DNA from 3 places in the Pantoea sp. X-Soil-YNGN-775 genome. Region 1 is predicted to be linked to each of the others. Evidence: predicted binding sites of a transcription regulator. Region 1 holds the regulator's gene; each other region holds the start of a gene.
What was found. Region 1 encodes LexA, which represses DNA repair genes until DNA is damaged. Its sites were predicted from a motif close to TNCTGTATGTACATACAGNA; they were not measured.
Positions count from the first base shown of each region.

Region 1 (7,684 bases):
GAGGTGAAGACCGCTTTATCGAAGAACTCCGGCGCGTTGATACCGTGCAGCACTGACAGACGTTGCGCCAGTGTGCGGCTCTCTTTCTCCAGCGTCCCGCGGTTAATGGCCGGTTTGGCGCTGAGAATAGAGAAGGTGATGGCATAGCGCTGGAGCGTTTCACGCACGCCGGCCGCCAGCAGTTGCAGCGTACGGTAGCGCGCCGCGGTAAAGCGCAGCTGGCCAGCCTCAAGCGTAATCAGTCCCTGACGCGCCAGCTCCTGACAGAGTTCGGTCAGCAGTTGCGGCAGCTCATCGGTCTGCCAGCGCAGGAACAGTTCACTCTTCAGCATCGGGTAGATCAGACTCACCTGGCGCAACAGCCCGGCTTCGCTCATGGTCTGATGCTGCTGCACAATGGCGGCAATCAGCGACGGCATCACCAGCATGTGGTGGATATTGTTGCGGTAGTAGGTCATCAGCACCGCCTGCTCACGCGGCAGGATGATGATGTCGCCGATGCTGTCTTTCTCGCTCTCAAACTTATTCATGCCCATCGCATGATCCAGCAGCGCCTCTGCGGAGAGATCGGGCACCGTAGCGTTGGCTGAATAAGGCACGTTACGCAGCAGCTGGGTATAGCACTCAAGCTGCTCAATCAGCTGTTCGCGGGTTAGTGAGCGCTGACGTGAGGCGAGTAGCGCGGTGACGCACAGGTTCATGGCATTGGCCGCACCCGCTTCATTGATACGTACCATTAAGCTCGCCGCAATGTCGTTCACGGTAGGGGTTAACCAGCTCGGGCGCTGCGGTTCGATAGGATCGATCGACTCACGCCATTCCGGCACCCGCTTGTTGAGATAGTTAACCAGCGGCAGCGGTTCGCCAAAGTTAACGTAGCCCTGGCCGAGGTTGCGCAGCTTACGTAAGCCATGCAGCATCTGCATGAAACCCTCTTTCTCTTTCGCCGCACCGCGTAGCTCTTTGGCGTAGGTACCCACTTCCATCACGTGCTCATAGCCGATGTAAATCGGCACCAGGGTGATTGGGCGATTACCGCCGCGCAGCATTGCCTGCAGGGTCATGGCTAAGGTGCCGGTTTTCGGATCGAGCAGGCGACCGGTACGTGACCGTCCTCCTTCAACAAAGTATTCAACCGAGTAACCGCGGGTGAACAGCTCACCGAGATACTCACGGAACACCGTGGCATACAGTTTGTTGCCTTTGAAGGTACGACGAATAAAGAATGCGCCCAGACGACGGAAAATCGGGCCGGCTGGCCAGAAGTTGAGGTTGATACCGGCGGCAATGTGCGGCGGCACCAGTCCCTGATGATAAAGCACGTAAGAGAGCAGCAGGTAATCCATGTGGCTGCGATGGCAAGGCACATAGACGATTTCATGGCCATCCTGCGCCAGCTGACGAACTTTTTCGCCGCCGTTAACGTTGATGCCCTGATAGAGCCGGCTCCAGAGCCAGCCCATGACGCGGTCGGTGACGCGAATCGCCTCATAGGAGAAGTTCGCCGCGATCTCTTCCATCATCTCAACCGCATTTTGCTGCGCTTTTTCATGGGAGATTTTTTTGCTGCGCGCTTCGTCTTCTACCGCTTTTTCAATCGCTTTGGATTGCAGCAGACGATTAAACAGATCCTGACGTGCCGGTAAGCGTGGGCCAACTGCTGCCAGCCGCTGACGGGCGAAATGAATGCGCGCCACCCGGGCCAGTTTCTGGGCAATTGATTGGTCGGTGCCGTGTTCGGTTGCCATACGGCGCAGCGAAACAGTCGGCGAGAAACGGACAAAACTGTCGCGTCCATGCCAGATTACCGCAAAGAATTTCTGCACACCGTTCAGCACCCGCAGGTGCGGCGTATCTTCGCCCTGAACCTCACGGCCTGGCGCCCGGCCAAACATCACCGTCACCGGCAGCATCTGGATATCCAGCTTGGGATTATTGCGATGCAGGTCCAGGTAATCGTGAAAGATTTTCACCGATTCAACGCTGGGGACAAAATAGGGGAACACACGCGGGCCATCGTGGATAAAAACGTGGCGCGGCAGCAGCGAACCATCAATCTCCAGCGGAGAAAGCGGGTCGGGCAGATGATGCCGCAGGCACTGCGCGCGTAAAGTCAGTAAGTCCGCCTTCGAATCGTAAGGCAAAACGTACATAATGGGCCGGGTCGGGTCCAGACCATGTTCAGAAACGGGATCGGCCGGAATGGCCTTACTCTTTACCAAAAACGACAGTGGTAAATTCAGTAATTTGTAATAAAGTTTACGCCAACCTGACATAGACAACATGAAGCCTCTTGTTAGCAAAGCGCCGCAAGCATACCAGAAAGCGCAGCGAAGATCTGTGGTGGTGCCAATTGCACGCAGCCCAGACATTGACGTCAATCCGATGAAAGGGTTCCACTTACTATGGCAAATAATGCCACCGGTTTTGTAAGAATAGTGAAAGCCGCAGGTTATTCATGGCAGGGCCTGCGCGCCGCCTGGCAACACGAAGCCGCTTTCCGCCAGGAGGCGCTGGCCGCGCTGGCCGCCATTATTGTCGCCTGCTGGCTGGATGTCGATATCGTCTCCCGCATTCTGATGATCGGCGCTGTGGTGCTGGTGGTCATTGTCGAAATCCTCAACAGCGCCATTGAGGCGGTAGTGGATCGTATCGGTCAGGAGCGCCACCCTTTGGCCGGACGGGCCAAGGATATGGGCTCCGCGGCGGTGCTGATCAGCATCTTACTGGCACTGTTTGTCTGGATCGCGCTGCTTTGGTCGCATTTGCGATAAGCCTTCCACAACGCGTCAGATGGCGCGTTTTGCCTGAGAATCGGTTTCCATTTCACCAATACCTGTATATACTCACAGCGACTGTATAAACAACCAGGGGGCGGGATGAAAGCATTAACCAGCAGGCAGCAGCAGGTCTATGACCTGATTCGCGACCATATTACTCAAACGGGCATGCCGCCTACGCGTGCAGAAATTGCCGCGCAGCTGGGTTTCCGCTCGCCGAACGCGGCAGAAGAGCATCTTAAGGCACTGGCACGTAAAGGGGTGATTGAGATTGTTTCTGGCGCCTCACGCGGTATTCGCCTGTTGATGGAAGAAGATGCGTCTGAAGGTCTGCCGTTGATTGGCCGGGTTGCTGCCGGTGAGCCGATCATGGCGCAGGAGCACATCGAAACCCATTACAAAGTTGATCCGGGCCTGTTCAAACCTTCTGCTGATTTTCTGCTGCGCGTCAGTGGAATGTCGATGAAAGATATCGGGATTATGGATGGCGACCTGCTCGCAGTACATAAAACCCAGGACGTGCGTAATGGCCAGGTTGTGGTGGCCCGCATTGATGATGAAGTAACGGTTAAACGCTGGAAGAAGCAGGGTGCTATTGTGCATCTGCTGCCTGAAAACAGTGATTTTGAGCCAATTATCGTCGATACGCGCGCTCAGTCGCTGACGGTCGAAGGTCTGGCGGTCGGCGTGGTTCGCAACGGCGAATGGCTCTGAGTCTGACATAACCACGCATTCGTAGTATCTGATGCTATTCTGTCTGCCCTAATTTTGTCGCTGCTGCTCCCCTCTCTGCAGCGGCACCGAGCACGGAACTGCGAATGCGTTTTTTAACGGCTACCGACAAAAACCTCTGGCGGCTGGCGCTGCCGATGATCCTTTCTAACATCACCGTTCCCTTACTGGGGGTGGTCGATACTGCTGTCATTGGTCACCTCGACAGCCCGGTCTACCTCGGCGGGGTTGCGGTCGGTACGACAATCACCAGTTTCCTCTTCATGCTGCTGCTGTTCCTTCGAATGAGTACCACCGGCCTGACGGCGCAGGCTTTTGGTGCCGGCGATAAATTGGCACTGACACGTGCGCTGACCCAGCCTTTAATTATTGCGCTGCTGGCTGGCGTGCTGTTCATCTGCCTGCGCTCGCCGATTACTACGCTGGCGGCCGATCTGATTGGCGGCGATCCCAAAGTTTTGCAACAGGCGGCACTGTTTATTCAGATCCGCTGGTTAAGTGCGCCCGCCACTCTGGCAAATCTGGTGATCCTTGGCTGGCTGCTGGGCGTGCAGTACGCGCGTGCGCCGGTCATCCTGCTGGTGATCGGCAATCTGGTCAATATTGTACTCGATCTGTGGCTGGTGATGGGCCTGCACTGGGGTGTGGCAGGCGCGGCAACCGCGACCGCACTGGCAGAGTATATAACGCTGGCCGTCGGTGCGGTGATGGTCTGGCGGGTATTGAAACTGCGTGGCATCACCCCGGCAATGCTGAAGCAGAGCTGGCGCGGTGACATGAAGCGGCTGCTGCGTCTTAATCGCGACATTATGCTGCGTTCGTTAATGCTGCAGCTCTGTTTTGCCTCGCTGACGGTGCTGGGCGCACGCATCGGTCCGCAGGTGGTGGCGGTGAACGCGGTATTGCTGATGTTTATCACCTTTACCGCCTATGCGCTGGATGGTTTTGCCTACGCGGTTGAAGCCTTCGCCGGTGAGGCGCATGGTGCGAAGGATGGCAGCCGGCTGCTGCGCGTCTGGCACTCTGCCTGCCGACAGGCGCTGGTGGTGGCCTTGCTGTTCTCATTGATTTATGCGTGTTTCGGTTCGCACATCGTGGCGCTGCTGACCTCGATCGAACAGCTGCAACAGGCGGCCGATCGCTATCTGATATGGCAGGTGATCCTGCCGCTGGTGGGGGTCTGGTGTTATCTGCTGGATGGCATGTTCATCGGTGCAACCCGCGGCCGGGAGATGCGTAACAGCATGGTGGTGGCGGCACTCGGTTACTTCCTGACGCTGCTTAGCGTCCCGCTGCTGGGCAACCATGGCTTGTGGCTGGCGGTCACCGTTTTCCTGGCGCTGCGTGGTCTGTCGCTGTGGCTGATCTGGCGTAAACACTGGCAGCAGAACAGCTGGTTTAACGCCTGATAGCCAGCCTCTGACGCGCTCAGGCTACAGATTATTCTGTATTGTTTCGGCAAACCTAAAATCTTCTACTACAATTAACCGTAAGCAGCGCAGTGAACCAGCGCTTTATATCGTCATTTTGTTTTCTTTCAAGATAAATGATGTAACCAAAGGATGACATAGAGGTCTGCCATGAATAAAGATCAAGCGAGCGGCAACTGGAAGCAATTCAAAGGCACAGTGAAAGAGAAATGGGGCAAGCTGACCGACGATGATATGCAGGTTATCGAAGGCAAACGCGATCAGCTGGTCGGAAAAATTCAGGAACGTTACGGCTATGCCAAAGAAGATGCAGAGCGCGAAGTAACAGACTGGGAAAGTCAGAACAAAGATTACCGCTGGTAATCACACAGATTTACGGATAAAGCTCCTACCCGCCGGTACGCTCATACCGGCACCCGCACAAGGATGTGCACATTACCCGCGTTTTCCCCGCTTTTTACCTTCACTTTGATGATCGTGCTGACAACTTTCATGATGGGTGCAGGCTTCGACTTCGACACAATTCTCACATAATCCATGTGCTTCAATCACGCTGTGACGCAGAGCAAATTGCGCCTCTCCAGCCAGCGTCGCAATAATCTTCTCTACTCCCTGCGCCTGCTTTTCGGTTACTGCCGCACAGCGATCGCACACCAGCATTACTGAGGTGTGTGCCGGTGCCTCGAAATGGTGACACATCACATAGCTGTTATTGGACTCTACCCGATGGATAAAGCCCTGTTCCAGCAGGAAGTCCAGCGCCCGATAGACCGTAGGTGGCTTGGCCTGAGGTTCGCTAACCCGAAGTTGATCCAGCAGATCATAAGCGCTGATCGATCCTGGCTGCTCAGCCATTAATCGCAACACTTCAGCCCGCTGCGATGTCAGACGCACACCGCGCTGCAGGCACAGTTTTTCCGCCTGGGTCATTATTTGCTGTGACGTCATGTTTGACATGGAAACTCTCCGCTGGATAAGTGATGTTATTTTATCACACAAATTTTTGCGGCGCAGAGGTTGGTTGTTGCCTGATAAAACAGCAAATTCTGCTCGGACGTCGATCAAAAACGCGAGTTCAGGCGCAGGCGAGGCCGCTATCAGCCCCAAATCAGATCCACTCGTCGACCGGCTAAGGTGGCCTTTGTCGCGCTTTTGCTTTGCATCTCACTGAGTTAAGAAGTAATGTTCAGAAAGACTTAAGAAATGTCTGGTATTATTTTATTTATTATCGGGTATTTTGAACAAAAATAATGTTTTACTGATTGGAAAACGTCCAATCCTTTGAATTAAGCGACTGTTTCCTTTGAATTCACAGCAATAACGCGTTAGCCAGGGTTCACAATAGGGCTAACAAACTATTCAGTCGTTGAATGTTTCAACGGCACTTTCTCAGGTGATGGCAGGCAAATGGTGAAAAAATCCGCTCAACGCTCAGCGCTGAAGTACACCGCTGTAGTGAATGCGCTTTTCCTTTCTTCTTCCGCCATGGCGGCGGGGACCTGGTACGATGCACGCAATGACGCCATGGGCGGAACCGGCGTTGCATCTTCTCTTTATGGCTCAGCCGTGCTGGCCAACCCGGCTTTAATGACACGAGCCAAACCCGACGATAGCGTCAGTATTATTTTCCCTTCCGCCGGTATTCAGGTCACCGATAAAGATCACCTGATCGACAAAGTGGATGACATCACCGATACCGTTGATCGCTACCGCGAGGTGATCGGTAACCTGACCTTCGCCGATTATCTGCGGGGCTATCCTGAAGTGCGCGCTGCCTCAGGCGATGTCGCCAATCAGCTCAGTGATTTGCGCGGCAACAAAGCGGACGGCAACGCCGGGGTGGCGCTGGCGGTCACTATTCCCAACGAGACGCTGCCTTTCGCCTTTATCACCAAAGCCTATGGAACAGCACACGTGCGGGCCAACGTGGTCCAGAGCGATATCGACTATCTGCGTGGTGTTGCTAACGGCACGGTGCTTCCTCGTCCGGGCGACCAGAATAACCTGCGCTCCAGCGCCAACGGTTTAGCGGCGCTGGTCACCGACTATGGCGTCGCACTGGCACATGAGTTCACCATTGCCGGTCAGCCGGTGTCGGTGGGCGTCACGCCGAAAGTGCAAAAAACCTGGCTGTATAACTACACCGCCAGCATTTACAACTATGACAAAAGTGACATCAACAATAGCCAGTATCGCAGTACGGATACCGGCTTTAACGTTGATGCCGGTCTGGCGACCACGTTTGCTGAAAACTGGACGCTGGGCATCACCGGACAAAACCTGGTATCCCGCGATCTGCAGACCAAAGAGGTCAACGGCTTCCGCGATACTTATCAGATCCGTCCACTGGTCACCACCGGTCTGGCCTGGGATAAAGGCCCGTTCACCGTGACCGGCGATGTCGACCTGACCGAAACCAAACGCTTCAAAACGCAGGAAAACAGCCAGTATGCGGCGGTGGGTGCGGAATATCGGGTGCTCGACTGGTTACAGCTGCGTGCCGGTTATCGTGCGGATATGCGTTCGAACGATGAAAATGTCGCAACCGCCGGTTTCGGCCTGTCACCGTTTAACAAAGCGGTGCATCTGGATCTGGCTGGCTCGGTTGGAGCGAATAATACCTGGGGCGCGATGATGCAGCTGGGCTTCAATTTCTGATCTTCTTTCATGCCGCAGTTCGGGGCGGGCGATGCACTATCGCCCGTCCTTGTGTTATCCTTGCACAGAATTCAATCACCCTCA
Region 1 covers NZ_AP035945.1:287,887-295,570, forward strand. The annotation lists gene plsB (glycerol-3-phosphate 1-O-acyltransferase PlsB) at 1-2,276, opposite strand, end outside; gene AC6I8I_RS01280 (diacylglycerol kinase) at 2,406-2,774, shown strand; gene lexA (transcriptional repressor LexA) at 2,880-3,494, shown strand; gene dinF (MATE family efflux transporter DinF) at 3,599-4,921, shown strand; gene AC6I8I_RS01295 (CsbD family protein) at 5,093-5,305, shown strand; gene zur (zinc uptake transcriptional repressor Zur) at 5,378-5,899, opposite strand; gene AC6I8I_RS01305 (conjugal transfer protein TraF) at 6,350-7,600, shown strand.

Region 2 (7,684 bases), 580 kb from region 1:
CTGCACCCTGGCTGAAAAGCAACAGATCCTGCTGGCGCGTGCGCTGTCGCATCATTGCCGCTTTCTGATTCTGGATGAACCCACCGCCCCGCTCGACCAGCATGAGAGCGAGCGGCTGTTCACCGTGGTGCGTCGCCTGCAGGCCAGCGGTATCGGGGTGATATTTATCTCTCACCGGATTCACGAACTGAAAGCGATTTGCGATCGCCTGACGGTGCTGCGCGACGGCCGGCTGATTGAGAGTGGCCCGATGGCAGCGCTAAGCGGCGAGCAGATTGTGGAAAAAATGCTTGGGCATCAGCTCACCGACATCTATCCCGCCCGGCGTGAACCACAGCCACAGCCGCTGCTGCTGGCGGTCGACGGACTGCATGATGAACACCTGTTGCAGGATATCTCGCTGCGGCTGCATCAGGGCGAAATTCTCGGCATCGCCGGACTGGCCGGTGCCGGCAAGACTGAACTGTGCAAAGCGCTGTTTGGTGCCAGTAAAAGCCGCGTCAGTCGGGGAGAGCTGCACGGCCAGCCGTGGCAGCCACGCTCCCCGCACGATTCGGTCAGCCGGCGCATGGCGCTTGTGCCGGAAGAGCGGCGTAAAGAGGGCATCTTTATTGATGAGTCGGTGGCGATGAATCTGAGCGTCAGCGCGGACGACAGTTTCTCGCGCTGGAGCCTGTTCGGCCATCGCCAGGCGTGGCGCTGGGCAGAGGACATCATTCAGCGACTTCAGGTGCGGACCACCGGTCCGGCCCAACCACTGCGCCGCCTCTCCGGGGGGAATCAGCAAAAAGTGGCGATTGGCAAATGGCTGCGTAACAACGCCGACGTGCTGATTTTCGATGAGCCGACCAAAGGCGTCGATATCAAAGCCAAAACCGAACTGTTCACTCTGATCGACGGTCTGGCGCGCGAAGGCAAAGGCATTATCTACGCGTCAGGTGAATTTTCTGAACTGGTCGGCTTATGCGACCGGATTTGTGTGCTCTGGGATGGACGCATTGTGGCTGAACTGGCCGCGCGCGATGTCACTGAAGAGACGCTTTTGCTTTATTCCACCGGAGGAACCCCTGCGTGAGCAGCAAAGAAACCAGCCTGAATCTGCCGTCATCTTCATGGCGTCATCAACTGTTCGACTTCCTCTATAAATGGGGCATGTTACTGACGGTGGTGATCCTGATCGCCGCCTTTGGCATGGCCTCAGACAGTTTTCTCGAACCCAACAACATCATCAATATTCTGCGATCGATTGCGATTGTTACGGTCATCGCGGTCGGCGTATCGATCTCACTGACCGTCGGCGGCTTCGATCTGTCGGTCGGCTCGACCGCTTCGCTGGCCAACGCGCTGGTGATTTCGCTGTTTGTCTGGTACGGCCTCGACACCACCGAAGCGATCGTGATTACCCTGGCGCTCTGCAGCCTGGTCGGGCTGTTTAACGCCTTTCTGATTGTCATCCTGCGGATCCCCGACATGCTGGCCACGCTGGCGACGCTGTTTGTGATTCAGGGCGTGGCGATGACCTACAGCTTTGGCGGCTCGATCACGGAAAACATGGTGTTGCCGAGCGGCGATATGGCGGAAGGCACAATCCCGGCGGCGTTTGGCCTGCTGGGTCAGGTGCCAACCATCGTCATCATTATGCTGGTGGTAACGGTCGTGGCTCAGCTGGCGCTGTCGCTGACCAAACATGGCCGCCGGATGTATGCCCTCGGCGGCAATCCCGAAGCGGCGCGCCTCTCCGGTATCCGCACTACCCGCTATCGCGTGCTGGCCTATGTGATCGCCTCGCTGCTGGCCGGGCTGGGCGGCATTCTGCTGGCCTCGCGTATTGGTTCATCACAGGTTAACGCCGGTAGCGGCTACCTGATGGATGCGGTGGCGGCGGCTTGGATTGGCTTCTCGCTGGCGGGATCGGGCAAACCGAATGCGCTCGGCACGCTGGTCGGCGCGGTGATCCTCGGGGTATTGCAGAACGGCCTGGTGATGCTCTCCGTCCCCTATTACGCCATGGACATTATTAAAGGGCTGGTGCTGGCTTTGGCACTGGCAATCACCTATATCCAGCGCCGCTGAGGCGCACTGACCGGAGTTGCTACTAATGCAAAAAATAACGCTCTCGCTGCTGGCCCTGAGCCTGCTGAACGCCAGCGCCGCTTTCGCGGAGACCGTCACCCCGGTGCCCGCGGCGATCGCCAGCCACGACGGCCCGATCCGCATCGCGGTGATCCGTAACCTCGGTTCTGACGACAACACCACCCAGTTTGTCGCCGGTGCGATTCAGCAGGGCCGTCAGCTCGGCTTTAAGGTCAGCACTTTCCTCAGCAACGGCGACGACGCGCGTTTTCAGGATTTCGTTAACCAGGCGATCAGCCAGAAGTATGACGGCATCGTGCTATCACACGGTAAAGCGCCCTACGCCAGCGGTCTGGTCAAACGCATCGCCGAGGCCGGCATTAAGCTGTCGGTGTTTGATACCCCGGTTGATAGCCCGATTGAAGGCGTGACCGTGACGGCGCAGGATGACGCCTCGCTGGCGCAGCTGTCGCTGGGTCAGTTAATCAGCGATTTCAACGGCAAAGCCAACATCGTCAAACTGTGGGTAGCCGGCTTCCCGCCAATGGAACGCCGTCAGGTGGTGTACGAGAAACTGCTGAAGGAGAATCCTGGCATCCATCAGCTGGAGTCGATTGGCGCGGTTTCTACCGATGTACAGGGCGATACTGCGAACAAGATTGGCGCGATTCTGGCGAAATACCCGAAAGGCAAGATTGACGCCATCTGGGGCGCGTGGGACGCCTTCAGCCAGGGCGCCTATAAAGCGCTGCAGGAGAATGGCCGAACCGAAATCAAGCTCTACAGCATCGATGTCTCAAACCAGGATTTGCAGCTGATGCGTGAGAAGAACAGCCCGTGGGTGCAAACCGTGGCGGTGGATCCGAAAACCATTGGCGCGGTGAACATGCGTCTGGTAGCGAAAAAGATTGCCGGTGAAGCGACGCCAGCCACCTATCAGTTTAAGGCTGCCTCGATCTCTCAGCAGCAGCTCAACAGCCAGTCCGGCGCGGTGAACGTTGCCTCGCTGAATAAAATCGTCCCCGGCTGGGGCGGTAATGACGATTTCGTCGCGCCGTGGTTCGCCACCCTGGCAGCCAAAAATCACAAGTAAGTGACGGCGCGTCAGCGCTGGCAGGCTGACGCGCACTTATCACCAGACCGCGCTACAACCCCAGCAACAGCTGTCGTTCCAGCTGCGGATCGAGCAGGGTGACGTGCAGCCCCACCAGCCTGACGCCCCGCCCGACCCGACGCTCATCCCAGGTTTTTTTGGCAATCGCGATCATGTCCTCTTTATTCAGCACCGGCCAGATGTGCTCCTGCGTAGTCTGCTGAAAGTCGCTGAACTTCAGTTTCACGCCCTGCCGCGCCACCTGCTTATCGGGACGGATCTGGCTCAGCCGGCGATCCAGTTCGGCATAGAGAAAATCGATGATCTCCAGGCAGGCGTCCCAGTCGTGAATGTCCTCGGCCAGCGTACGCTCAACCCCAAGTGATTTACGTTCCCGCTCAACCACCACGCCGCGCTCGTCAATGCCGTTGCTGCGCTCCCACAACACCCGGCCAAACTTACCAAAGCGCTTCAGCAGCTGGGCTAAATCCGCCTTCTGCACATCCCCGCAGGTCACCAGGCCCATCTCCTCCAGCTTTTTTGCCGACACCTTGCCCACGCCCGGAATTTTCGCCAGCGGCAGCGTCAGTAAAAAACCGGACATCTCCGCCGGCGTGATAACAAACTGTCCATCCGGCTTATTCATGTCGGAGGCGATTTTCGCCAGAAACTTAATCGGTGCGATGCCGGCCGAGGCGGTCAGCTGCGTTTCACGCAGGATAGTCGCGCGAATGTGCTGGGCGATCAGGGTGGCGGAACCGTGGCAATGCGGACTGTCGGTCACGTCCAGATAGGCTTCATCCAGCGACAGCGGTTCAATCAGCGGAGTGTAGCGGGAGAAGATCTCGCGGATCTGCGCCGAGGCCTCTTTATAGGCGTCAAAGCGGCCTGGCAGCAGCCGCAAATGGGGACATAGCTTGAGCGCCATCCCGGTCGGCATGGCGCTGCGCACGCCATATTTGCGCGCCGGGTAGTTAGCGGTACTGATGACACCGCGACGTTCGCGGCTGCCGCCGATGGCAATCGGGATGTCACGCAACAGGGGATTATCGCGCATCTCCACCGCAGCATAGAAGCAGTCCATATCGACATGAATGATTTTACGCATACCCCCTCCAGCACTGGATAAGTATACAGTTGGCGAAGGTAACTGCAATATTTGTCGCGGCCGGCATTAAAGTTTACAAATTTCTGGCCGTATTCTGTTCAGGAAATCGCGAATTTCTGGCGTGCTGTCTTGCTAAAAAAACAGACAATGTTTAATGTTGCGCTGCGGTAGCGGATAGTTCCGATAATGCAAGCAGAGACGCACGATTCGCGTTATTGTTCTCTTCACCTCAAGGTACACACAGCATGGGCAAAATCGCACTCCTGTTTGCGATGATTTTACTGCCAGCCCTCAGCATGGCAATGACCCCAGAACCCGCTCAGCAAGCGGCACCGGTCAGTAAAGAATTAAAGAAACAGTTACTCGGCACGCCGGTTTATATTCAGATTTTCAAGGAAGAGCGTACCCTCGAACTGTACGGCAAAATTGGTAACGAATACCGCCTGCTGGATACCTACCGCATCTGTAATTTTTCTGGCGGCCTCGGCCCGAAACGTCGTGAAGGCGATTTCAAAAGCCCGGAAGGATTTTATAACGTCAGGCTGAACCAGCTGAAACCGGATAGCCGGTTTTATCGCGCGATCAATATTGGCTTTCCGAATCAGTACGATCGCAATCAGGGCTACAGCGGTAACTACCTGATGATTCATGGCGACTGTAAGTCGATTGGCTGCTATGCCATGACGAACGCCTATATGGATGAGATCTTTACTTATGTGAATGCGGCGCTGCGTAACGGCCAGCAGGATATCAGCATCAGTATCTATCCGTTCCGCATGACCGACAGCAATATGCAGCGTCACCGTTACTCCACCTACGCCAGTTTCTGGCAGCAGTTGCAGCCGGGTTACGCTTATTTTGCGAAGTATCACCAGCCACCGACGGTTAACGTCGCCAGCGGAAAATATGTGATGAACAGCAGCCCGGTAGTGACCAATCCCGAAGCTGCTTCACGCTCATTCCTGGCGCTCTCCAAGGCAGAATAACGCCCACTCACCTGGCACAATCCGCTGCCAGGTTTCATTGGCCGTCAGCGGCTGCGTCGCAATCACCGTCACCACGTCATGCGGCGTGGTGTGCTGCTGAAAATCAACCTCTACATCCTGATCGAGCAGCTGCGCGCGGCCAAACGGCGCGCGCCGGGTGATCCAGAATAGGTTGGTGGAGCAGAAGGCCATCAGATAACGCCCGTCCGACAGTAGCATGTTAAACACCCCTTTCTGCCGCAGGCTGCCCGCCAGCTCGCCGATAAAGCGAAACACCGCTGGCCAGTTACCCGGCGTGCGGGGATAACGCGTCGCCAGCTGATGCAAAATCCAGCAGAACGCCTTTTCGCTGTCGGTCTCCCCGACCGGACGAAAGGTCCCGGTCTCCAGCTGCCGGTAGCCCTTTAGCTGCCCGTTATGGGCGTAGGTCCAGTTACGGCCCCACAGTTCGCGGGTAAACGGATGGGTGTTTTCCAGCGACACCTGACCGCGATTCGCCTGGCGGATGTGCGCCACCACCGAATGCGATTTGATCGGGTACTCCTGCACCAGCCGCGCTATTGGCGAATTGAAGCTCGGCAGGGGATCCTTAAAGGTGCGACAGCCTTTATCTTCGTAAAAGGTAATGCCCCAGCCATCTTTATGTGGGCCGGTTCCGCCACCACGCTGCACCAGGCCGGTAAAGCTGAAACAGATATCCGTGGGAACATTGGCGCTCATCCCGAGCAATTCGCACATAGTCACCACCTTAGCGTCAGACGCCTCCCGCCAGGCGAGAGGCCAGAGTGTTACTTCACCATCTCTTTTTCGATCAGCAACATCAGAATATGGATCACTTTAATGTGGATCTCCTGAATGCGATCGGCATAACCAAAGTGCGGCACCCGGATTTCAATGTCAGCACTGCCCGCCATCTTACCGCCATCTTTACCGGTCAGGGTGATCACTTTCATCCCCTGCGCCCGCGCCGCCTCAATCGCCTTAATGATGTTGGCCGAGTTGCCGGAGGTCGATAGCCCCAGCAGCACATCGCCCGGACGGCCTACCGCTTCAACATAACGCGAAAAGACGTAATCGTAGCCAAAGTCGTTACTGACGCAGGAGAGATGGCTGACGTCTGAAATGGCGATCGCCGGATAGCCAGGACGATTTTCACGATAGCGGCCGGTCAGCTCTTCGGCGAAATGCATCGCGTCGCAGTGTGACCCACCGTTGCCGCAGGAGAGCACCTTGCCGCCTGCCTTGAAACTGTCAGCCAGCAGCACCGCAGCCCGCTGGATCGCATGGATATTCGCGTCATCGCTGAGGAATTTATTCAGCGTATCGGCGGCTTCGTTGAGCTCAGAGCGGATGATGTCCTGGTACATAGGGAGGTCCTTTTTTAGCAGAGGTTAATCTGCAGCAAGTTTAACGGAATGCCTGAGCGGCGCAAAGCATCACGCCATTGCGGCCCGATCGCCGCTGGCATTATCTCTGCACAGCCGCCAGCGAAACGGGTCGGAAAATTGATTTTGTGAGTCAGGTTGTAATTGCGATGTAAACGAATTGATAAATAGAGCCAACTGCTCTAAACCTCTACTCAACAGGTCAGACCTCTTACTACTTACGGAGCGGTTCATTATGATGGTTGTTTCGATACTTGCCACGGTGGTGCTGATTGGCGCCCTGTTCTATCACCGCCTGTCGTTGCGGCTGAGCAGCCTGATTCTGCTGCTGTGGACCGCGGCGATGGCGGCCGCACACCTCTGGACGCCGTGGCTGCTGCTGCCACTGGCTATTATTCTGTTGCCGTTTAACCTGCCGTCGCTGCGCCGTAATCTGTTTTCAAAACCGATGCTGCAGCGTTTTCAGCAGGTGATGCCGCCCATGTCACGCACCGAGAAAGAAGCGATCGATGCCGGAACCACCTGGTGGGAGGGCGATCTGTTTCAGGGCAAACCGGACTGGCAGAAGCTGCATAACTATCCTCAGCCGCACCTGACGCCGGATGAGCAGGCCTTCCTGGAGGGGCCGGTTGAGGAAGCGTGCCGGCTGGCGAATGATTTCCAGATTACCCATGAAATGGCCGATCTGCCGCCGGAACTGTGGGCCTATCTGAAACAGCATCGCTTCTTCGCGATGATCATTAAAAAAGAGTATGGCGGGCTGGAGTTTTCCGCTTATGCCCAGGCGCGCGTGTTGCAGAAACTGGCTGGCGTATCGGGCATCCTGGCGATTACCGTCGGTGTACCGAACTCGCTCGGTCCGGGCGAACTGCTGCAGCATTACGGCACTGATGAACAGAAAAATCACTATTTACCGCGTCTGGCGCGTGGCGATGAGATCCCCTGCTTCGCCCTGACCAGCCCGGAAGCCGGCTCAGATGCCGGTGCGATTCCCGATACCGGCGTGGTGTGTATGGGTGAATGGCAGGGTCAGCAGGTG
Region 2 covers NZ_AP035945.1:868,671-876,354, reverse strand. The annotation lists gene AC6I8I_RS03940 (sugar ABC transporter ATP-binding protein) at 1-1,075, shown strand, start outside; gene AC6I8I_RS03935 (ABC transporter permease) at 1,072-2,073, shown strand; gene AC6I8I_RS03930 (sugar ABC transporter substrate-binding protein) at 2,099-3,166, shown strand; gene dinB (DNA polymerase IV) at 3,219-4,274, opposite strand; gene dpaA (peptidoglycan meso-diaminopimelic acid protein amidase) at 4,520-5,260, shown strand; gene AC6I8I_RS03915 (class II glutamine amidotransferase) at 5,231-5,998, opposite strand; gene lpcA (D-sedoheptulose 7-phosphate isomerase) at 6,049-6,627, opposite strand; gene fadE (acyl-CoA dehydrogenase FadE) at 6,881-7,684, shown strand, end outside.
Region 2: a site for LexA is predicted at 4,286-4,305, ahead of dinB (DNA polymerase IV). Genes of this name have one in related genera too.

Region 3 (7,684 bases), 1.0 Mb from region 1:
TTGCTCAATCGGGAAGATCGGCAACGCCGCCAGCAGTCGGCTACCGTACGCTTTGCTCAGCAGACGGCGATCGTATATCACGATTTCACCGTAACACTGATGGCTGCGAATCAGGCGTCCGACCTGTTGAATCAGGGTAAACGAGGCGCTGGGTAAACTCTGCACCTCAAACGGATAACGCTTCAGGCTCTTCAGCCATTCGCCTTCGGTCAAAATTACCGGACTGTCTACCGGCGGAAAAGCAATTTTATGAATATGCACCTGACTCAGCAGATCGCCTTTTAAATCCAGCCCTTCAGCGAACGATTGCAGGCCAATCAGAATGCTGGTTTCGCCTTTGCTCACCCGCTGACGATGCAGATCGACCAGTCGGCTGCGCGGCTGATCGCCCTGCACCAGCATCGACAGTCGTAAATCGGGCAGGCAGGCGACAAACTGCTGCATCGCCCGGTTACTGGCGAACAGCACCAGCACCCCTTTGTGCTGCTTCAGCTTCATCTGCTGCCGGAAGAAGCCCGCCATCTCGGCGATGTGCTCCGCTTCGTGGGTCATCAGGGGTTCATAGCGCATTTGCGGGATCACCAGCTTGCCCTGCTCAACATGGTTGAACGGGGAATCGAGCGCCACAAAGCGGTCACCGGCTTTCTCGTTGAGACCGGACATCTCCTGCAGGCGGTTAAAACTGTTAAGCGAGCGCAGCGTGGCGGAGGTGACCACCACATGCGGAATTTTACGCCACAGCATCTTTTCCAGCTGATCGCTGACGCGAATCCCGGCGCAGTGGAACAGCAGGTGCGCCTGACCTTCGCGCAGTTCGCGGGTGATCCATTTCGACACCGGCGCGCCGGAAGCTTTTTCCATCGCCGCCAGTCGCCACAGCTTACTGACCGATTCAAACCAGCCGAACTGGCGGTTCAGCTGCAGCAGATTGCGGTGCAAGCGCACCACATCAACTTTGCCGGTCTGCTCGCTCAGGGCATTGATCAGGCCTTCGCTCAGGCCACGCAGCGCGTCGCTGAGTTTGAACAGCCGGGCGCAAAGGTCCAGCAACTCCTGCGGTAACGCCCCGAGCACAAAGCGGTATTCGCCCGGCTGATTGTGCGGTGGCAACAGGGGATTGAGCGCCTGGCTGGTGATGGTCAGCAGCTCGCGCAGCTCCTCGCAGTGTGCTTTCAGCCGCTCCGGATTGGCCAGCGGCGGCGGGGATTTAGGCCGCATCTGGGTCATGATGCTGTCCACCAGCTTGATAAACAGATCCAGCTGCAGGCTGCTCCAGCCTGGGGTGATATCAGCGCTCATCTCCAGCGCATCGCGCGCCACTTCCGGCAGATGATGGCCTTCATCCAGCACCAGCATCAGATTTTTAGCCGGCGGCAACACCGACTCATTCTCCATCGCCGCCATCACCAGTGCATGGTTGGCCACCACCACATCGACCTGCTCTATTTCACGCCGCGCCACGAAAAACGGGCATTCACGATACCAGCGACAGTGGGCGCCGAGGCAGCTGGCTTTATCGGTTGAGAGCCGCTGCCACAGGCTGTCGCTGACGTTTTCCTCGCTGTGATCGCGCAGTCCGTCCCACTGATAGCGATCCAGCGCTTTCTGCAACCGGCCGCACTGCGTCTGCTCCTCTTTGGTACTGCTGATGGCGTCATCATCCAAATAGAGCAGCAGATCGCCCTGCTGATCGTCGTCAGCCGCCAGCGCCGCCAGGTTGCGAGGACAGACGTAACGCCCGCGACCAAAGGCGGCGGTAAAGGTGAGATCGGGGATGATTTTCTTCAGCAACGGCAGATCTTTGGTGAAGATTTGATCCTGCAACGCCACGTTCGCGGTGCTGATCACCAGACGTTTTTCCTGGGCGCGGCTGGTCGCGATGCCGGGGATCAGATAAGAGAGGGTTTTGCCGACCCCGGTTGGCGCTTCGACCGCCAGATGGCGCGCATCATCGCCCGCCAGGCATTTTGCCACTTCAGCAATCATCTGCCGCTGGGCGGCGCGCGGGATAAAATCGGGCACCTGCTGCTGCAGCGCTTTATACCACTGCGCTATCTGGCTTTTTACTGCTGCTGTCAGGGCCATTTTGTTTGTTACCACACCGTAAAAATTGCCTGTATTTTTACACAGTATGCTGGCGGCGTCAGCTTTCAGGACAATTTTTTCGTCTGCGGTTCCACAAGCGGTCACGGATGCCGTCCGGGACTGGCTAACCCAGCAGTTTAAACATATAGGTCGTGGCATCCAGCTCGCCGGTGGTGGATTCGGCGTAGAACGGAATTGCGCCGGCGACCTGCCAGTCGAGCGAGCGATAGAGATCGCTGGCGACATCCCCGCTGCGCGTGTCCAGCACCAGCAGCGTTTTACCCTGCAGTCGCGCCTGCTGTTCCGCCTGCCGCATCAGCTGGCGGGCAATGCCCTGCCGGCGCGCCCGCGGATGCACCAGCAGTTTGGTGACCTCCGCCCGATGGCGGCCGTTGGGCATTGAGCTGCTGTTGAGCATCACCGTCGCCACCACGCTGCCGTGCTGACGCGCCACCCACAATTCGGCATCGCCACTCGCCAGGCTGTAGATGCGATCCTGCCAGAAACGGCCAATCGCCTGATGGTCGGCGGCATCAATAAATCCGACGCTGGCCCCGTCTGCGACGCAGGCCTGCAACACCTGACACAGTTCGGGTAGCGCCTGCTGTGCCTCGCTGGCACTGAGCATCTGATAATTAATCATGGTTTTGCCACCACCAGTAAATAGTGCGCGCCGTCGGTCAGGTGCGCTTCAAAGGCCGATTTTCCCGTCAGATGAAAACGTAAACAGTCGCCGGGACGTAAGCTCCAGCGCTGAGCTGCCATGCTGACGGTCAGGCCACCTTCACGCAGCCAGATATGCTGTTCCATACCGTGAATCGGTGGTGCGTCGTAATCGATACGCGCGCCGGGGCGTAATTTGCCCTCCACCAGTTCGCATCTAAAATGAGTAACAGGCGGTGACACATTTCGGCGGTGAAAGCCACTGGCCTCATCACTCCATACCGGCTGCTGCTCATATGGGATCAGCAGCTTCGCATCTTCTTCTACTTCACTTAGCAGGCGCGACATGGTTAATCCGTACGCCACGCACAGACGATTAAGCAGTGCGGCGGTGGGGCTGGTCTCGCTGCGCTCAATGCGTGATAATGAGGCGCGGCTGATACCCGTTGCGATTGAAAGCTCATCCAGTGACCAGCCGCGTTGCAAGCGTAATTCCGCCAGCCGCGCAGCCAGGCGTTGTTCTGTATTCAGGTCCGGCATCGCATCCTCTCATAATTGGGAATTATTTCTCTTATGTGAGATATAGCTGAGAAAAGGCGCAGCGGTCAAGTTGTACACTCAAAAATGTATTGTACAACTTAGTTTGCTTCGTTATGGTAATTCCACTCAGATCAGTCTATAGAGGAATTTATGACCCTATACAGTATCGGTGACGTCGCCGAGCGCTGTGGCATAAACCCAGTGACCTTGCGCGCCTGGCAAAGACGTTATGGCTTACTGAAGCCGCAACGTACCGAAGGTGGGCATCGTCAGTTTGATGAAGAAGATGTTCAGCGCATTGAAGAGATCATGCGCTGGATCGAAAGCGGCGTGCCGGTAGGAAAAGTCAAAGCGCTGCTGGAAGGCGGTGATGTTGATGCGCACGACGGCTGGACCACCCTGCAGGATGAACTCATCAGCGTGTTACGCCACGTCAGACCCTCCAAGCTGCGTAACAAGATCGCGGCTATTGGTCGTGAACATCCGGTTGATGCGCTGATCGATCACGTCTTCATGCCGGTGCGCCAGAAGCTCAGTCTCGACCAGAATACCGCCCGCACCATGTGCAGCCTGCTGGATGGATTGTTGATTGATTATGTGGCGTTCTGCCTGACCGGCAGCCGCAAAAAAGCGGGTAAAGATGCGCTGATTATCGGCTGGGGCATTGAGGATCGTACCCGTATCTGGCTGGAAGGCTGGCGGCTGTCGCAACATGGCTGGCGCATCGATGTGCTGGCTGAGCCGCTCGACGTGCCGCGTCCGGAACTGTTTCCCGGCATGAATATGTTTGTATTTACCGGTAAAAAACTGACCCGTCGTCAGCAGGATCAACTGTCGCACTGGCAGGAACAGGGTTACGCCGTGCGGTTGCACGAAACACCCTGATGACAAAAACGCACGCTGGGCACTTTGCCTGCTGCCTTGCGCGCGCTATCATTCCCGCCTCACATTCACGCGCTCAGGTTTTCCCATGAACTGGAAAAAAACATTCTTCGCTACGCTATTTTTCATCATGGCGGCTGGCGGTACCAGCGGTCTGATGCTGGTCGGTTATTCACTCATCGTTCACTCACGCTAAGCCAGCGTTGCAGGCGCTCGAACAGGCGATCGCTGACTATCGCCAGCAGCGCCACCAGTAACGCCCCCTGAATCACATAGGCCGTATTAAACCCGCTTAAGCCGATGATCACCGGTGAACCGAGGCTTTTTGCCCCAACCGTTGAGGCGATAGCGGCGGTGCCGATGTTGATAATCACCGAGGTGCGGATCCCGGCGATAATCACCGGCGCGGCCAGCGCCAGCTCAATCTGCCACAGACGCTGCCATGCGCTCATCCCGACCCCTTCGGCAATCTCCCGGCTGCTGGCGGGTACGCTGTCGAGTCCGGCCAGCGTGCCCTGTAAGATCGGCAGCAAACCGTAGAGCAGCAGCGCTACCACCGCCGGCCAGGCACCAAATCCCATCACCGGCACCGCTATCGCTAATACCGCCACCGGCGGAATGGTTTGTCCGGCCGCCACCAGCGTTTCCATCAACGGCCGGAACGCCCGACCGGCGCGTCGGGTTACTATCACACCGCTGCCGACGCCGATAACCATCGCCAGCAGGCTGGCGGTGATCACCAGAAACAGGTGCGCCAGCGTCAGTTGCCAGAAGGTCTCCTGCTGATAAAGCGGCCGCGCCAGCTCGGGAAACCAGCGGTGGAACAGCGGCCCGCTATAGGGCATCAGCGTCAGCAGCGCAGCATACAGCAGCACCAGCCAGAGCAGCGGATCGGTCAGCCAGCGCATGCGGGGTCCTCACGCAGCGTCAGCAGATCGTGAAAATAGAGCACGCCCAGTGGCTGCTGCTGTTCATCAATCACCGGCAGTTTGTCAGTACGCCGGGTAATAAACTGCGACAGCGCTTCGCGGAGCGTCAGCCCGGCGGCGATCGGTTCGCCCGCCAGCCATTCACCGCGCCGCACGGCATTGCCGACCTGTCCAAGCGACAGCAGCCGCACGCCCATTTCGCTGCGGCCAAAGAAGTCACGTACAAACTCATTTTTCGGCTGGGTCAGCAGCTCAACCGGTTTACCCTGCTGGACAATCTCACCGTTATCCATCAGCACGATGCGGTCGGCCAGCGTCAGCGCCTCATCGATGTCATGGGTCACCAGCACAATGGTGCGTCCCGACAGCCGGTGAATACGCAGCATCTCCTGTTGCAGTGCGCCGCGGGTCACCGGGTCGAGCGCGCCAAACGGTTCATCCATCAGCAACACCTCCGGATCGGCCGCCAGCGCACGCGCCACGCCAACCCGCTGCTGCTGTCCGCCGGAAAGCTGATGCGGATAACGGTTCAGCAGCTGCGCATCGAGGTTGAGCAGCGTCAGCAATGCCTCTATCCGCTGCGTAACCTGCGGTTTTGACCAGCCGAGCAGCGCCGGCACCGTGGCGATATTTTTTTCTACCGTCCAGTGAGGAAACAGGCCAATCGACTGAATGGCATAGCCCATCCGCCGCCGCAGCGCGCGGGCATCAAGCTGACGAATCGACTCGCCGGCGAAACGGATCTCGCCGCTGTCGAACTCGACCAGCCGGTTAATCATCTTCAGGGTGGTCGATTTACCGGAACCGGAGGTGCCCAGCAGCACGCAGAACTCCCCTTCCGCCACCGTCAATGAGAGATCGCTGACCGCCGCTTTGCCGTTAAAGGCGCGCGAGACGCGGTTAAATTCAATCATCTTTTTTCTCCAGCAGTGAGATCAGCAGGCGGAACAGCGCATCTACGGTGACCGCCAGCGCGATCACCGGGATCACCCCGAGCAGCACCAGATCCAGCGCGCTGCTCAGCAGGCCCTGGAAAATAATCGCGCCAAAGCCGCCGGCACCAATCAGCGCCGCGACCACCGCCATGCCCAGAGTTTGCACCACCACCACCCGCAGTCCCGCCAGCCACACCGGCAAGGCCAGCGGTATATCAACCGCGAAAAACTGTTGCCGGCCGCTCATCCCGACGCCGCGTGCGCTTTCGCGCACCTCCTGCGGCACCTGTTGCAAACCGACCACCACGCTGCGCACCAGCGGCAGTAAAGCGTAAAGCACCAGCACAATCAGCGCCGGAGCCATACCGATGCCACTGACACCCCAGACACCCAGCCACGGAAAACGCTGGGCCAGGCCAGCCAGCGGCGCAATCAGCAGGCCAAACAGCGCCACCGAAGGCACCGTCTGAATCACATTCAGTACGCCAAATACCCCGCTCTGCCAGCGCGGCTGCCGGAACAGCAGAATGCCCAGCGGCAGCGCGATGATCAGCGCCGGCAGCACGGTGCCCGCCAGCAACGTCAGATGGCGCACCAGCGCGGCGTCAAATACCGCCTGGCGATTGGCATACTCTTTTAGCAGGGAGAGATCGTTAAGCTGGCCGCTGAACAGCAGCAACAGCGGCAGCAGCCACACCTGCAGGTTAAGCAGCAGCTGTGCCAGCCGGTGGCGGGTCAGTTGCCGCACCGTGTCGGTGATCAGCAGCAGCAGCAGCGCCCCGCTGCACCACAGGCCGCTGGCAAAGCTGGTGCGAGCCAGCCGACTGCCGTGTTGACTCAGCAGTGTCGCCTGATTGCCGCTCAGCCAGATCATCGCCGCCAGCATCAGTTCGGCCGACAACAGCGCCAGGCTGAGGCTGACGCGCGACGGCGGACACCACAGCAGCAGCCACAGCACCGCCAGCGGCGGCAGCACTACTGCCGACTGGCTGATCTGCCAGCCCATCAGCGGCGCGCCTGCCACCAGCCGGTTCGGCGCGAAGGTCAGAAACGGCAGCGCCACCAGCGTCAGGCTCAGCAGTGCCAGCAGCAGTAGCGCGACCGGCTGCTGACCGGGACGTCGTATCGCTTCCCGCGATATCTGCATCGGTTACAGCAGCTTCTGCTGTTGCAGCCACTCTTTCGCCACGCTGCTGGCGTCCTGGCCGTCGACCGCAATTCTGGCGTTCAGCTGCTGCAGCGTTTTCTCGTCCAGCGCGCTGAATACCGGCTTCAGCCAGTCGCCAATCTGCGGATAGGCTTTCAGTACCGATTCACGGATCACCGGCGTCGGCGCGTAGATCGGCTGCACGCCTTTTGGATCGGTCAGCGTCTGTAATCCCAGCGCCGCCACCGGACCGTCGGTGCCGTAGGCCATCGCCGCGTTAACGCCAGAAGTTTGCTGCGCCGCCGCGCTGATGGTAACGGCAGTATCACCGCCGGCCAGCGACAGCAGCTGATCCTGCTTAAGGTCGAAACCGTAGGCTTTTTCAAAGGCCGGCAGCGCGTCACTGCGTTCGATAAATTCTGCCGAGGCCGCCAACTTGAAGGTGCCGCCCTTTTTCAGCCAGGCACTGAGGTCGGCCAGCGAGGTCAGCTGGTTTTTCTCTG
Region 3 covers NZ_AP035945.1:1,292,385-1,300,068, reverse strand. The annotation lists gene dinG (ATP-dependent DNA helicase DinG) at 1-2,085, opposite strand, end outside; gene AC6I8I_RS06070 (GNAT family N-acetyltransferase) at 2,210-2,728, opposite strand; gene AC6I8I_RS06065 (helix-turn-helix domain-containing protein) at 2,725-3,288, opposite strand; gene AC6I8I_RS06060 (MerR family transcriptional regulator) at 3,439-4,173, shown strand; gene AC6I8I_RS06055 (YohO family small membrane protein) at 4,259-4,366, shown strand; gene AC6I8I_RS06050 (ABC transporter permease) at 4,347-5,078, opposite strand; gene AC6I8I_RS06045 (ABC transporter ATP-binding protein) at 5,066-6,013, opposite strand; gene AC6I8I_RS06040 (ABC transporter permease) at 6,006-7,181, opposite strand; gene osmF (glycine betaine ABC transporter substrate-binding protein OsmF) at 7,185-7,684, opposite strand, start outside.
Region 3: a site for LexA is predicted at 2,113-2,132, ahead of dinG (ATP-dependent DNA helicase DinG). Genes of this name have one in related genera too.